DNA from 2 places in the Streptomyces sp. NPDC055815 genome. Region 2 is predicted to be linked to the other one. Evidence: riboswitches for the same ligand, from Rfam matches in the RefSeq annotation. Region 2 holds a riboswitch; the other holds the start of a gene.
What was found. Region 2 has a riboswitch for glycine ahead of gcvT (glycine cleavage system aminomethyltransferase GcvT). Riboswitches for the same ligand answer to the same signal wherever they lie in the genome.

Region 1: another riboswitch for glycine. It lies ahead of gcvP (aminomethyl-transferring glycine dehydrogenase); the one in region 2 lies ahead of gcvT (glycine cleavage system aminomethyltransferase GcvT).

The regions. Positions count from the first base shown of each region.
Region 1 is NZ_JBSHDU010000002.1:271,967-278,799, reverse strand. It holds gene ACWGN5_RS03090 (DNA polymerase IV) at 1-841, shown strand, start outside; gene ACWGN5_RS03085 (PRC-barrel domain-containing protein) at 938-1,312, opposite strand; glycine riboswitch at 1,426-1,525, shown strand; gene gcvP (aminomethyl-transferring glycine dehydrogenase) at 1,705-4,590, shown strand; gene ACWGN5_RS03075 (DUF5999 family protein) at 4,673-4,879, opposite strand; gene ACWGN5_RS03070 (hypothetical protein) at 5,211-5,801, opposite strand; gene ACWGN5_RS03065 (glutamate--cysteine ligase) at 6,282-6,833, shown strand, end outside.
Region 2 is NZ_JBSHDU010000140.1:123-6,955, forward strand. It holds gene ACWGN5_RS40965 (L-serine ammonia-lyase) at 27-1,397, opposite strand; gene ACWGN5_RS40970 (serine hydroxymethyltransferase) at 1,548-2,816, opposite strand; gene gcvH (glycine cleavage system protein GcvH) at 2,849-3,226, opposite strand; gene gcvT (glycine cleavage system aminomethyltransferase GcvT) at 3,304-4,428, opposite strand; glycine riboswitch at 4,490-4,615, opposite strand; glycine riboswitch at 4,616-4,715, opposite strand; gene ACWGN5_RS40985 (AAA family ATPase) at 4,877-5,533, shown strand; gene ACWGN5_RS40990 (enhanced serine sensitivity protein SseB) at 5,729-6,469, shown strand; gene ACWGN5_RS40995 (enhanced serine sensitivity protein SseB C-terminal domain-containing protein) at 6,583-6,833, shown strand, end outside.

The DNA of each region.
Region 1 (6,833 bases), on a different contig from region 2:
GCGGGAGCTGCTCGGGCCGCGATCGGTACGGATCCTGCCCGGGGTCGGGCCGGCCACCGGGGAGCACCTGCGGCGCGCCGGGATGACGACCGTGTCCGACCTCGCGGAAGCGGGCGAGGACGAGCTCGTACGGCTCCTGGGACGGGCGCACGGGGCGTCCCTGTACCGGATGGCCCGGGGGTACGACGATCGGGCCGTGGTGGCCGAGCGGGACGCCAAGTCGGTGTCGGTCGAGGACACCTTCGACGTGGACATCCACGACCGCGTACGGATCCGGATCGAGGTCGAACGGCTCGCGGAGCGGTGCGTGGGGCGGCTGCGGGCCTCCGGGCACTCAGGGCGGACCATCGTCCTGAAGGTGCGGCGCTACGACTTCTCGACGCTCACCCGGTCCGAGACGCTGCGAGGGCCGACGGACGACCCGGGCGTCGTACGGGAGGCCGTGGGGCGGCTCCTGGAGGCGGTGGACACGACGGGGGGCGTGCGCTTGCTGGGGGTCGGCGTGAGCGGGCTCGCGGACTACACGCAGGAGGATCTGTTCGCTCAGGCCGGGGCCTCCGAGCGGCCGGCGGAGGAGGTAGGGCCCGAGGCGGCCGCGGAGGTGGAGGCGATGCCGTCCGCCGAGGCGGAGAGCGCCGAGCGGGTGTGGGCGCCCGGGCACGACGTGCGGCACGCCGTGTACGGGGCCGGGTGGGTCCAGGGGAGCGGGGTCGGGCGGGTCACGGTGCGGTTCGAGGAGCCGTGGTCCGGGCCCGGGCGGGTGCGGACGTTCTCCGTGGACGATCCGGAGCTGGAACCTTCGGAGCCGTTGCCGCTGGTGCGGGGGGACGCGGCGGCGTGAGGGCGCGGGCCGCCGCGCCCCGCGGCCGGGCCCGGGTTGCCACCGCACCGCCTCGTGCGGTGGCAACCCGCGCCGCCTCGGCCGACGGCTGGGCCCTCAGGTGCCGTCCTGGCCCGCCAGGCGGCCGAAGTCCTTGTCCGGGGTGTCCGGGGGCGGGGGCGGGAGGGCCAGGCTGTAGTGGCGGTAGAGCTGGAGTTCCTGCTCCGGCGAGAGGTGGCGGCCCACCCCGAAGTCCGGGGCGTCCTTGATCAGGGCCCTCTCGTACGGGATGTGGAGGCCGTCGTCGAGCAGCGCGCTCGGCTCCAGGGGGACGAAGGCGTCCCTGCTGAACAGGCCCGTGCGGACCGCGGCCCACTCCGGGACGCCGGTCGCGTCGTCCAGGTACACCTCGTCCACGGTTCCGATCTTGTGCCCGTTCCGGTCGAACGCCTTGCGGCCGATCAGGCTGCGCGGATCGATATCGGTCTGCACGGTCCCTCCAACTGGTCGCAACTGCTCTACACCCCTACGAAAGTGCACATCTGGGATGTCGGCCACTTGAGCGATGGAAGCCGCAACCTCGCTGGTAGGCTGGTTGTGGCTGTCGACCCTGTGCGGGAGAGTCCCCCGGAGAAACCTTCCGGTGGGCGCCGAAGGAGCAAATCCTCCCCGGAATCTCTCAGGCCCCTGTACCGCGCGGACGAGGTCACTCTGGAAAGCAGAGCGGATGTCCGACGGCATTCCGCTCTCACCGACGGTGAAAGCCGGCGGGCCGCGAGGCGTGCCGGTGAAACTCTCAGGTTGAGATGACAGAGGGGGAGGCCGTCCGGGTACCCGCGCCGTGGTGCCCCTCGCAGGTCGTGACGACCAGGAGGCCTCCGTACATGACCGCCAACCGCACTCCGCTCTCCGAGCTCGAACAGGGCATCCCGTTCGAGCAGCGGCACATCGGGCCCGACGCCGAGGCTCGGGCCAAGATGCTCGCCCAGGTCGGTTACGGCTCGCTCGACGAGCTCACGGCCGCCGCGGTGCCGGACGTCATCAAGAACGCCGAGGCGCTGGGCCTGCCGGCCGCGCGCACCGAGGCCGAGGTCCTCGCCGAGCTGCGCACGCTCGCCGACCGCAACCAGGTCCTCGCCCCGATGATCGGTCTCGGCTACCACGGGACCTTCACTCCGCCCGTGATTCTCCGGAACGTCATGGAGAACCCGGCCTGGTACACCGCTTACACGCCGTACCAGCCCGAGATCTCCCAGGGCCGCCTGGAGGCCCTGCTCAACTTCCAGACCATGGTCGCCGACCTCACCGGTCTGCCCACCTCCGGCGCCTCCCTCCTCGACGAGGGCACCGCCGCCGCCGAGGCCATGGCCCTCTCCCGCCGGGTCGGCAAGGTCAAGAACGGCGTCTTCCTCGTCGACGCCGACGCGCTGCCGCAGACCATCGCCGTCATCGAGACCCGCGCCGAGCCGACCGGTGTCGAGGTCGTCGTCGCCGACCTGAGCGGGGGCATCCCCGCCGAGGTCGCCGAGCGCGGTGTCTTCGGCGTGCTCATCCAGTACCCGGGTGCCTCCGGCGCCGTCCGCGACATCAAGCCGCTGATCGACGCCGCCCACGAGCTCGGCGCGATCGTCACCGTCGCCGCCGACCTGCTCGCGCTCACCCTGCTCACCTCCCCGGGCGAGCTCGGCGCCGACATCGCCGTCGGCACCACCCAGCGCTTCGGCGTCCCCATGGGCTTCGGCGGCCCGCACGCCGGCTACATGGCCGTCCAGGACAAGCACGCCCGCTCCCTGCCCGGCCGCCTCGTGGGCGTCTCCGTCGACGCCGACGGCAACCGCGCCTACCGCCTGGCCCTGCAGACCCGCGAGCAGCACATCCGCCGCGAGAAGGCCACCAGCAACATCTGTACCGCTCAGGTGCTGCTCGCCGTCATGGCCGGCATGTACGCCGTCTACCACGGTCCGGACGGCCTGAAGCAGATCGCCGAGCGCACGCACCGGTACGCCGCCATCCTCGCGGCCGGTCTCACCGCCGGTGGCGTCGAGGTCGTGCACGGCTCGTACTTCGACACCCTCACCGTCCGCGTGGCCGGCAAGGCCGACGAGGTCGTCGCCGCCGCCCGCGAGGCCGGCGTGAACCTCTACCGCGTCGACGCCGACCTCGTCTCGATCTCCTGCGACGAGACCACCGGGCGCGAGCAGCTCGCCGCCGTCTGGGCCGCCTTCGGCGTCACGGCCGATGTCGAGGCCCTCGACGCGGTCACCGAGGACACGCTGCCCGCCGGTCTGCTGCGCTCCGACGCGTACCTGACCCACCCGGTCTTCCACGCGCACCGCTCCGAGACCTCGATGCTGCGCTACCTGCGCAAGCTCGCGGACCGCGACTACGCGCTCGACCGCGGCATGATCCCGCTCGGCTCCTGCACCATGAAGCTGAACGCGACCACCGAGATGGAGCCGGTGACCTGGCCCGAGTTCGGCCAGATGCACCCCTTCGCGCCGGTCGACCAGGCCGCCGGATACGTCACGCTCATCACCGAGCTGGAAGAGCGCCTCGCCGAGGTCACCGGCTACGACAAGGTGTCGATCCAGCCCAACGCCGGCTCGCAGGGCGAGCTCGCCGGCCTCCTGGCCGTGCGTGCCTACCACCGCGCCAACGGCGACGAGCAGCGCACCGTCTGCCTCATCCCGTCCTCCGCGCACGGCACCAACGCCGCCTCCGCGGTGATGGCCGGCATGAAGGTCGTCGTCGTCAAGACCGCCGACGACGGCGAGGTCGACGTCGAGGACCTGCGCGCCAAGATCGCCCAGTACCGCGACGAGCTGTCCGTGCTGATGATCACCTACCCGTCCACGCACGGCGTCTTCGAGGAGCACGTCGCCGACATCTGCGCCGAGGTCCACGAGGCCGGCGGTCAGGTGTACGTCGACGGTGCCAACCTCAACGCGCTGGTCGGTCTCGCCAAGCCGGGTCACTTCGGCGGCGACGTCTCGCACCTGAACCTGCACAAGACCTTCTGCATCCCGCACGGCGGCGGCGGCCCCGGCGTCGGCCCGGTCGGCGTCCGCGCCCACCTCGCCCCCTACCTGCCGAACCACCCGCTCCAGCCCACCGCGGGCCCGGAGACCGGTGTCGGCCCGATCTCGGCCGCCCCGTGGGGCTCCGCCGGCATCCTGCCGATCTCCTGGTCGTACGTGCGCCTCATGGGCGGCGAGGGCCTCAAGCGCGCCACCCAGGTCGCCGTCCTCGCGGCGAACTACATCGCCAAGCGCCTGGAGCCGCACTTCCCGGTGCTCTACACCGGTCCGAACGGGCTGGTCGCGCACGAGTGCATCGTGGACATCCGTCCGCTGGCCAAGGCCACCGGCGTCAGCGTCGACGACATCGCGAAGCGCCTCATCGACTACGGCTTCCACGCGCCGACGATGTCCTTCCCGGTGGCCGGCACGCTCATGATCGAGCCGACCGAGTCCGAGGACCTGACCGAGCTCGACCGCTTCTGCGACACGATGATCGCGATCCGCGCCGAGATCGAGAAGGTCGCCTCGGGCGAGTGGCCCGCCGACGACAACCCGCTGCACAACGCCCCGCACACCGCGGCCGCGCTGGGCGGCGAGTGGAACCACCCGTACACCCGCGACGAGGCCGTCTTCCCGGCCGGTGTCTCGGCGGCCGACAAGTACTGGCCGCCGGTGCGCCGCATCGACGGTGCCTTCGGCGACCGGAACCTGGTCTGCTCCTGCCCGCCGCTGGACGAGTACGACAACTGAGCATGCGCCGAGGGCCGGTTCGGAGGATCTCCTCCGGGCCGGCCCTCGGCGTTTCCCTCGTACGGTGTCCTGCCGCGCGGCTTCAGGCGGCGGTCGTCACCTGTCCCGCGGTCAGCGGCCGGTGCGGGGCGATGATCTGCCCGTCCGGCAGCAGTTCGCCGGTGTCCTCGAAGAGCAGGACACCGTTGCACAGCAGGCTCCAGCCCTGTTCCGGGTGGTGTGCCATCAGTCGGGCCGCCTCACGGTCGGCGGAGTCGGCGGTGGGACAGGCAGGCTGATGCTGGCACATGGGTGGGTTCTTTCGCTGCGTCGTGGTGGATGTCCTGCGGCTCTGTGCGCTCATGGCCGCCCCCGTCGGTCGGTTCGGTTCCGGTCCCCAGTGTTGCCCCACGGACGGTCTTCCGCAGGTATTTCGCGGCAGCTCGTCCTCTCCTGGGAAGACGCATCACCCGCAGGGGCGGTTCAGGTCAACTGCACCGTCTCTTCGGGTGGTTCGGGGTGGTCCCAGCGGGCTAGTCCGTACGGGAGGGGCGTTCGGGAGGCGCGTTCGGGCGCACGGTTCGGACAGGAGTGCGCCCCGTGACCCGGCCGGGTCACGGGGCGGCGTCGCGTGGGTTCGATCAGGCGGGCGCCGGCGAGCCCAGGAGGGGCGGCGGCGCGAGTCGTGTACTGAGCACGGGCAGGAGATCGGCGACCTGGTACGGGCGGTGCGCCGCGATCCCCGGGGGTGCGGGGGCCAGGGGCACCATCAGATCGGCCGCGGCCGGGGCGACGGTGGTGCCGTCGTCCTCCGGTCCGGCCTGCAGCCAGAGCGTCAGCATGTAGAGCTCCGGTACGGACAGCAGTCGTGGTGCGTACGTGACCGGCAGGGCCTCGGCCTGGAGCAGGGCCCGTTCCGTGGCGGAGACGTACGGGCCTTCGAAGAAGTGCGAGAAGGCCCAGCCGTCCGGGGTGAGCATGGTGTCCGCGGCGGCGATCGCCCGGTCTCCGCTGCGGATCAGGAACCGCCAGCCGGCGAGCCGGGTGCCGGGTGCGAGCCCCGGTGCTCCGGTGACGCCGAGGACGTGCACGGGCAGCGGGTTCTCGGGGCTCAGCGGTCCTTGTGCGGCCCGCAGCGCGGGAGTTCGCCGCTCGTTGACGGCGGTCGGTGAGCCGAGGGCCGCGAGGACACTGCGGAGAGCCGGCGCAGGGGCCGGGGAGGGTCGGAGCATGGTGGGTCGCCTCTCACTCAGGAGACACGGTGATGCGTGGGCAGGTACGACGGCGCTGTCGGCGGCGGGGCCAGAGAAGGGCCATGAGGCCATGGCCGGGCGCCAACACTCTGCCTCGTCCGCGGAGTTTATACGACACGTGTTCACACAGTGTTTCCGCTAGACCTCGCGGATATTCCTGACAAGGCGTCATCAGGCCGTAATCACGGGGAGTTGAAGCGGAATCACGAGGGCGATACCGCTCTCACCTGCGCATTCCTCGCGAAGGCGGACGGCTGAATTCCGACCCGGGGTCCCGGGACAATATGACATTGGTATATGTCGAGTGTTCCGTGCCTTCGGGATGTGCCGATGGACCGCTCCGTCCAGCCTATCCTCCGACAGGCCGGTTCCGCAGGCGTTGTGGATCAGCGGGGTGGGCATCATCGTCCGTGACGCGCGGCCGTCCGGGCGGCCGCCCACTCGGGGAGGGACGCTTCGATGGGGCAGAAGGTCGTGGCCGACGGGTTCGGCCCGTCCGACCGGCAGCAGTACCGCAGAAAACTCCAGCAGTGTCTCGCGGGGCTCGCGCGACTGTTGGCGGAGAAGCGGTTCGACCGGCCCCGCAATCTCATGGGCGTGGAGATCGAACTCAATCTCGCCGGCGCCGACGGGCTGCCCAGGATGCTGAACGGACCGGTTCTCGAAAAGATCGCCAGTGCCGATTTCCAGACGGAACTCGGAATGTTCAACCTCGAAGTGAACATCGCGCCCCACCAGCTCCACGGGCGCGTATTCGACCGGCTCGCGGAAGAGATCGGAACCGGCATCGGATATGCCGACCGCAAGGCGGCGGAACTCGACGCGGGCGTCGTCATGATCGGCATACTTCCCACCCTCGCCCAGCGCGACCTGGTCCCCGAGAACCTCTCGGACAACGAGCGCTACACCCTCCTCAACGACCAGATCCTCGCCGCCCGCGGCGAGGACTTCACCCTCGACATCCACGGCGTCGAACGCCTGCTGTGCACCTCCGAGTCGATCGTGCCCGAG
Region 2 (6,833 bases):
GGGGGGGGCCGTTCCGCGTGAACGGTTCAGCACTCGATGATGTTCACCGCGAGACCGCCGCGCGCGGTCTCCTTGTACTTGACGCTCATGTCGGCGCCCGTCTCCTTCATGGTCTTGATGACCTTGTCGAGGGAGACCAGGTGGCTGCCGTCGCCGCGCATCGACATCTTCGCCGCCGTGACGGCCTTGACCGCCGCCATGCCGTTCCGCTCGATGCACGGGATCTGGACCAGACCGCCGACCGGGTCGCAGGTCAGGCCCAGGTTGTGCTCCATGCCGATCTCGGCCGCGTTCTCCACCTGCTCCGGGGAGCCGCCGAGGACCTCGGCGAGCGCGCCGGCCGCCATCGAGCAGGCCGAGCCGACCTCGCCCTGGCAGCCGACCTCGGCGCCGGAGATCGAGGCGTTCTCCTTGAAGAGCATGCCGACCGCGCCCGCCGCGAGCAGGAAGCGGACGATGCCGTCCTCGTCGGCGCCGGGCACGAAGTTCATGTAGTAGTGCAGGACGGCGGGGATGATGCCGGCCGCGCCGTTCGTGGGGGCGGTGACCACCCGGCCGCCCGCCGCGTTCTCCTCGTTCACGGCCATCGCGTAGAGCGTGATCCACTCCATGGCGTGCGCGGCCGGGTCGCCCTCGGAGCGCAGCTTGCGGGCCGAGGTCGCGGCGCGACGGCGGACCTTCAGACCGCCGGGCAGGATGCCCTCGCGGGACATGCCGCGCGAGACGCAGGCCTGCATGACCCGCCAGATCTCCAGGAGACCCGTGCGGATCTCCTCCTCGGTGCGCCAGGCCTTCTCGTTCTCCAGCATCAGCGAGGAGATCGACAGGCCGGTCTCCTTGGTGAGGCGGAGCAGCTCGTCGCCGGTGCGGAAGGGGTACTTCAGGACGGTGTCGTCCGGGATGATCGGGTTCTCGCCGGCGACCGCGTCCTCGTCGACGACGAAGCCGCCGCCGACGGAGTAGTACGTCTTCTCCAGGACGAGCCCGCCCTCGGCGTCGTACGCGAAGACCGTCATGCCGTTGGCGTGGTACGGGAGCGCCTTGCGCCGGTGCAGGATCAGGTCGGCGTCGAAGTCGAAGGGGATCTCGTGCGCGCCGAGCAGGTTGATCTTCCCGCTCGCCTTGATCCGCTCGAACTCGTCGTCGGCGGTCTCCACGTTCACCGTGCGCGGCGAGTTGCCCTCCAGGCCCAGGAGGACGGCCTTCGGGGTGCCGTGGCCGTGGCCGGTGGCGCCGAGCGAGCCGTACAGCTCCGCTCGTATCTTCGCCGTGGGGGCGAGCAGGCCCTCGTTCTTCAGGCGGCGGGCGAACATCCGGGCAGCCCTCATGGGGCCCACCGTGTGGGAGCTCGACGGACCGATGCCGATCGAGAACAGGTCGAAGACCGAGATGGCCACGGGAGGACTCCTTGTGGGGGCTAGACGCCGTTGTCTGCCGGGGTGGAGCAGAGAAGCGCGCAGAAGGGCTGAGCAAGGGCCGGGGCACCACGCTCACTGTCCAGTGTGCGTGGTGCCCCGGAGATTCCGTACGAACAAAAGGGTACGAAATTACTTCAGGCCGGGGTACAGCGGGTGCTTGTCCGCCAGAGCGGTCACCCGGGCCTTGAGGACCGCGGCCTTGTCGGCGTCGAAGCCCGGCTTCAGGGTCTCCGCGATGACGTCGGCGACCTCGGCGAAGTCCTCGGCCTGGAAGCCGCGGGTCGCGAGCGCCGGCGTGCCGATGCGCAGACCGGAGGTGACCATCGGCGGGCGGGGGTCGTTCGGAACGGCGTTCCGGTTGACCGTGATGCCGACCTCGTGGAGACGGTCCTCGGCCTGCTGGCCGTCGAGCTCGGAGTTGCGCAGGTCCACCAGGACCAGGTGCACGTCCGTGCCGCCGGAGAGGACGGAGACACCGTGGGCGGTGACGTCGTCCTGGACCAGGCGCTCGGCCAGCGCGCGGGCGCCGTCCAGGGTGCGCTGCTGGCGCTCCTTGAACTCCTCCGAGGCCGCGACCTTGAAGGAGACGGCCTTGGCCGCGATCACGTGCTCCAGCGGGCCGCCCTGGAAACCGGGGAAGACCGAGGAGTTCAGCTTCTTCGCGAACTCCTTCTTCGCCAGGATGATGCCGCCGCGGGGGCCGCCGAGCGTCTTGTGCGTGGTGGAGGTCACCACGTCCGCGTACTCGACCGGGTTCGGGTGCAGACCGGCGGCGACCAGGCCCGCGAAGTGGGCCATGTCGACCCACAGGTAGGCCTCGACCTCGTCGGCGATCCGGCGGAACTCGGCGAAGTCCAGCTGGCGCGGGTAGGCGGACCAGCCCGCGATGATCACCTTCGGGCGGTGCTCCTTGGCGAGGCGCTCGACCTCGGCCATGTCGACCAGACCGGCCTCGTCCACGTGGTACGCGACCACGTTGAACTGCTTGCCGGAGAAGTTCAGGCGCATGCCGTGGGTGAGGTGGCCGCCGTGGGCCAGGTCCAGACCCAGGATCGTGTCGCCGGGCTGGGCGATCGCGAACAGCGCGGCCTGGTTCGCGGAGGCGCCGGAGTGCGGCTGCACGTTGGCGTACTCGGCGCCGAACAGGTCCTTGATCCGGTCGATCGCGATCTGCTCGGCCACGTCGACGTGCTCGCAGCCGCCGTAGTAGCGGCGGCCCGGGTAGCCCTCGGCGTACTTGTTGGTGAGGACGGAGCCCTGGGCCTCCATGACCGCGACCGGAGCGAAGTTCTCCGAGGCGATCATCTCGAGGGTGGACTGCTGACGGCGGAGCTCGGCGTCGACGGCGGCGGCGACGTCGGGGTCCAGCTCGTGGAGGGGAGTGTTCAGAAGCGACATGAATCGATCCCTAGGGGGTCTCGGGCCCGGTCTCAGTTCCCGGCGAACTCGGTGTACTCGTCGGCGGAGAGCAGATCGTCCGGCGTCTCCGCGACGCGCACCTTGAACAGCCAGCCACCCTCGAACGGAGCCGTGTTCACCAGGGACGGGTCGTCCACCACGTCCTGGTTGGCCTCGACGACCTCGCCCGTGACGGGGGAGTAGAGGTCGCTGACCGACTTCGTCGACTCCAGCTCGCCACAGGTCTCGCCCGCGGTGACGGTCGAGCCGACGGCCGGGAGGTCGGCGTAGACGACGTCACCGAGCGCGTTGGCCGCGAACTCCGTGATGCCGACCGTCGCGACGCCGTCCTCGGCGGCCGACAGCCACTCGTGCTCCTTGGTGTACTGCAGCTGCTGGGGGTTGCTCATGACCTGATTCTCCTGGATCGGGGGAGTACTGATGAACGTGGGTCTTGCGAGGTGAGACGAGGAGTGAGACGACTGCGTCACTTCTGGCGCTTGTAGAACGGCAGCGCCACGACCTCGTAGGGCTCGTGGGTGCCGCGGATGTCCACACCTACACCCTGGGTGCCGGGCTCGGCGTGCGCCGCGTCCACGTACGCCATCGCGATCGGCTTTCCGAGGGTCGGGGAGGGGGCGCCGGAGGTGACCTCGCCGATGACCTGGCCGTCCTTGACGACCTGGAAGCCGGCGCGCGGGACGCGGCGGCCCTCGGCGATCAGACCGACGAGCTTGCGCGGCGGGGCGGTCTCGGCGCGCTGGGCGGCCTCCTCCAGGGCCTCGCGGCCGACGAAGCGGCCCTCGTTGGTGGTCTTCTCGAACTTCACGACCCGGCCGAGACCGGCGTCGAAGGGGGTGAGGGCGGTGGTCAGCTCGTGGCCGTACAGCGGCATGCCCGCCTCCAGGCGGAGCGTGTCGCGGCAGGACAGGCCGCAGGGGATCAGGCCGACGCCCTCGCCCGCCTCGGTCAGCGCCTTCCACACGCCCTCGGCGTGCTCGGGCTTCAGGAACAGCTCGAAGCCGTCCTCGCCGGTGTAGCCGGTGCGGGCGATCAGCGCCGGGACGCCCGCGACGGTGCCGGGCAGGCCGGCGTAGTACTTGAGGCCGTCCAGGTCGGCGTCGGTGATCGACTTCAGGATGCCGGGGGACTCCGGGCCCTGGACCGCGATCAGGGCGTACGCGTCGCGGTCGTCGCGGACCTCGGCGTCGAAGCCCTCGGCGCGGGCGACGAGGGCGTCCAGGACGACCTGGGCGTTGGAGGCGTTGGCGACGACCATGTACTCGGTCTCGCCGAGGCGGTAGACGATCAGGTCGTCGACGATGCCGCCGTCCTCCTGGCAGATCATCGTGTAGCGGGCGCGGCCGTTGCCCACCGTGGAGATGTTGCCGACGAGGGCGTAGTCCAGGAGGTCCACGGCCTGCGGGCCCGTGACGGTGATCTCGCCCATGTGGGAGAGGTCGAAGAGGCCGGCCTGGTTGCGGACGGCGTTGTGCTCCTCGCGCTCGCTGCCGTACCGGAGCGGCATGTCCCAGCCGGCGAAGTCGGTCATGGTCGCGCCCAGCGAACGATGCAGGGCATCGAGGGCGGTCAGACGGGGGGCAGTGCTCATGGGGTGGCTCCCGGGTCCCAAGGGCGTGATCGGTGACGAAAACACATGACGGGCGAGGACGTCCTCCCCATCTGTCATGGAACCTGAGAGGTTCACCGAGAGCATCTCGTCACCGACGGATCGGTGCCGGGAGGTCGGCTTGCACCTTGGGTGGGGACACGACAGGTGTCCCGCTTTTCAGATCTGCCTCATCCACGCGGTACGGGGCCTGAGAGATTCAAGGGAGGGTCTTGCTCCTTCGGCGCCCGGACGCGCTCGGCGGTCCGGAACTCTCCCGCGCGGATTCGAGCGGCCGGTATGCGATTGTGCGGCGACTGTGCGCGCCTGGCGGGCACATCATTGCATGCGGTGTCGGCGGGGCAAATCGCTTGTGTCGCATTACCGATTCTTTACACTTCGTGGGCAAGGGTCTCCCACAGGTCTCCTGAGACCCGACAGGGGGAGAGCGATGAGGATCCAGCACACCGGCGCATACGCGACGAGCACCGGCATACCGTCCCAGCGGGCCCGCGCCCGGAGCCGCGGCCGGCTCCTGCGGGACCTGCGCGAGCGCGGCGGCCGAGGCCCCCGCGCCCTCACCTATGCCGCCGGCGACCTCGTCGTCGTCTCCGGGCTGCCCGGCAGCGGCAAGTCCACCCTGATGAAGCGCGCCGCCGAGGGCAGCGGCGTCGACTCCCAGGACGCCCGCGAGCGCTGGGAGGCCCGGATGCCCCGCCTCCTCCCGTACGCCGTCTACCGCCCCCTGGTCCGGATCGCGCACTACGCCGGACTGCGCCGCGCCCTGCGCTCCGGCGCGAGCCTGATCGTCCACGACTGCGGCACCCAGTCATGGGTGCGGGGCTGGCTCGCCCGCGAGGCGAGACGGCGCGGCCGCGCCCTGCACCTGGTCCTCCTCGACGTCACCCCGGACACCGCGCGGGCCGGCCAGGAGGCCCGTGGCCGGGGCGTCTCCACGTACGCCTTCGCGCGGCACCGGCGGGCCGTCGGCCGGCTCCTGCGGGCCGCCGAGTCCGGCAGCCTCCCGCACGGCTGCGCCTCGGTGACCCTCCTCGACCGGGACGCCGCCGACTCCCTCCGCAGGATCGGCTTCCGGGAGACCGCCTAGGGACGACCCCGGGGCCGTCCGGTGTCCCGGGCCGTCCGGTGTCCCGGGCCGTCCGGCGTCCCGGGCCGTCCGGTGTCCCGGGCCGTCCCGGGACGCCCGTACCCTTCCCTTTTGGCCACGGCGGTGCCGGGGCGGCGTTAGGGTGCTGCCGGGCGGCCGGTGCGGCAGGCCGTGCGAGAAGGGGAAGACGCGACCGTGGACGTGACGTGGCCGGGCAACGAGCTCGAAGAGGTCCTTGCCGCCTCACTCGGCAACCCCGAGGCGGGCGGCCGGCTGGTCGAGGTGCTCGGCCGCAGCCCGATCTGGGTGCCCCTGCCCAACGGCGGCGGCCCCGACAGCCCCGGACTCGACCTCGCGACCATGGAGATCGAGGGCGCGGCCTACGTGCCCGTCTTCAGCTCCGAGCAGCAGTTCCTCGCCGTCGTCGGCGACCACATGTCCTTCACCGTCGCCCCCGCCCGTGACTTCGCCCGCGGCCTGCCCCCGCAGCTCGGCATCGCCGTGAACCCCGGCGGCACCGTCGGCGTCCCGCTGCCCCCGCCCGCCGTCGCCGAGCTCTGCCGCATCGGCCGCACCCCGCTCGACGGCCCCGCCAGCGGCGGCCGCGTCCGGCTCTTCGAGCCCGACTGGCAGGACGACCCGGTCGACTTCCTCGCCGCGGCCTCCGCCGAGTTCGAGGCCACCGGAGTCGTCGTCACCGCCCGCCGCGCCCTCGCCAGCGTCGAGGGCACCGAACCGGCCCTCTTCATCGGCGTCCAGCTGGGCGGCTGGGACGGCGTCGACCGGAACGCCCCCCTGGACGCCCTCGGCCGCGCCCTCGGCCGGGTCGAGGTCGCCTGGCCGGTCAACCTCATCCTGCTCGACATGGCGCAGGACCCGGTCGGCGACTGGATGCTGGAGCGGGTTCGCCCCTTCTACCAGCGCGCCGCCGTGTGAGCGGCCCCCTGTTTAAGCTGAACTGACTCGATCGCTGCACCGACTCGCATCGCTGCACCGACTCGATCGCTGGACGGACCCACATGGTGGACGGAAGAGGGGCGGGACCCAGGGTGAGCGCGTCAGGCACCGCTTCGACCGGGACGGTCGAGCACATGCTGCGCCAGGTGGCACCCGGACGCTACGACGCGTACGAGCAGTTGCTGCACGCCCTCGCCGACGGCGAGCTCCGGATGCTGCTCTGGCAGGGCTCACCCGGCTCGCCCGACGCCCAGTACGGGAACATGGAGGTCGACGGCTTCGGCTACGCGCCCTGCGTGACCTCCGCGCAGGAGCTCGCCGCCTCCGGCTGGAACCGCGCCCA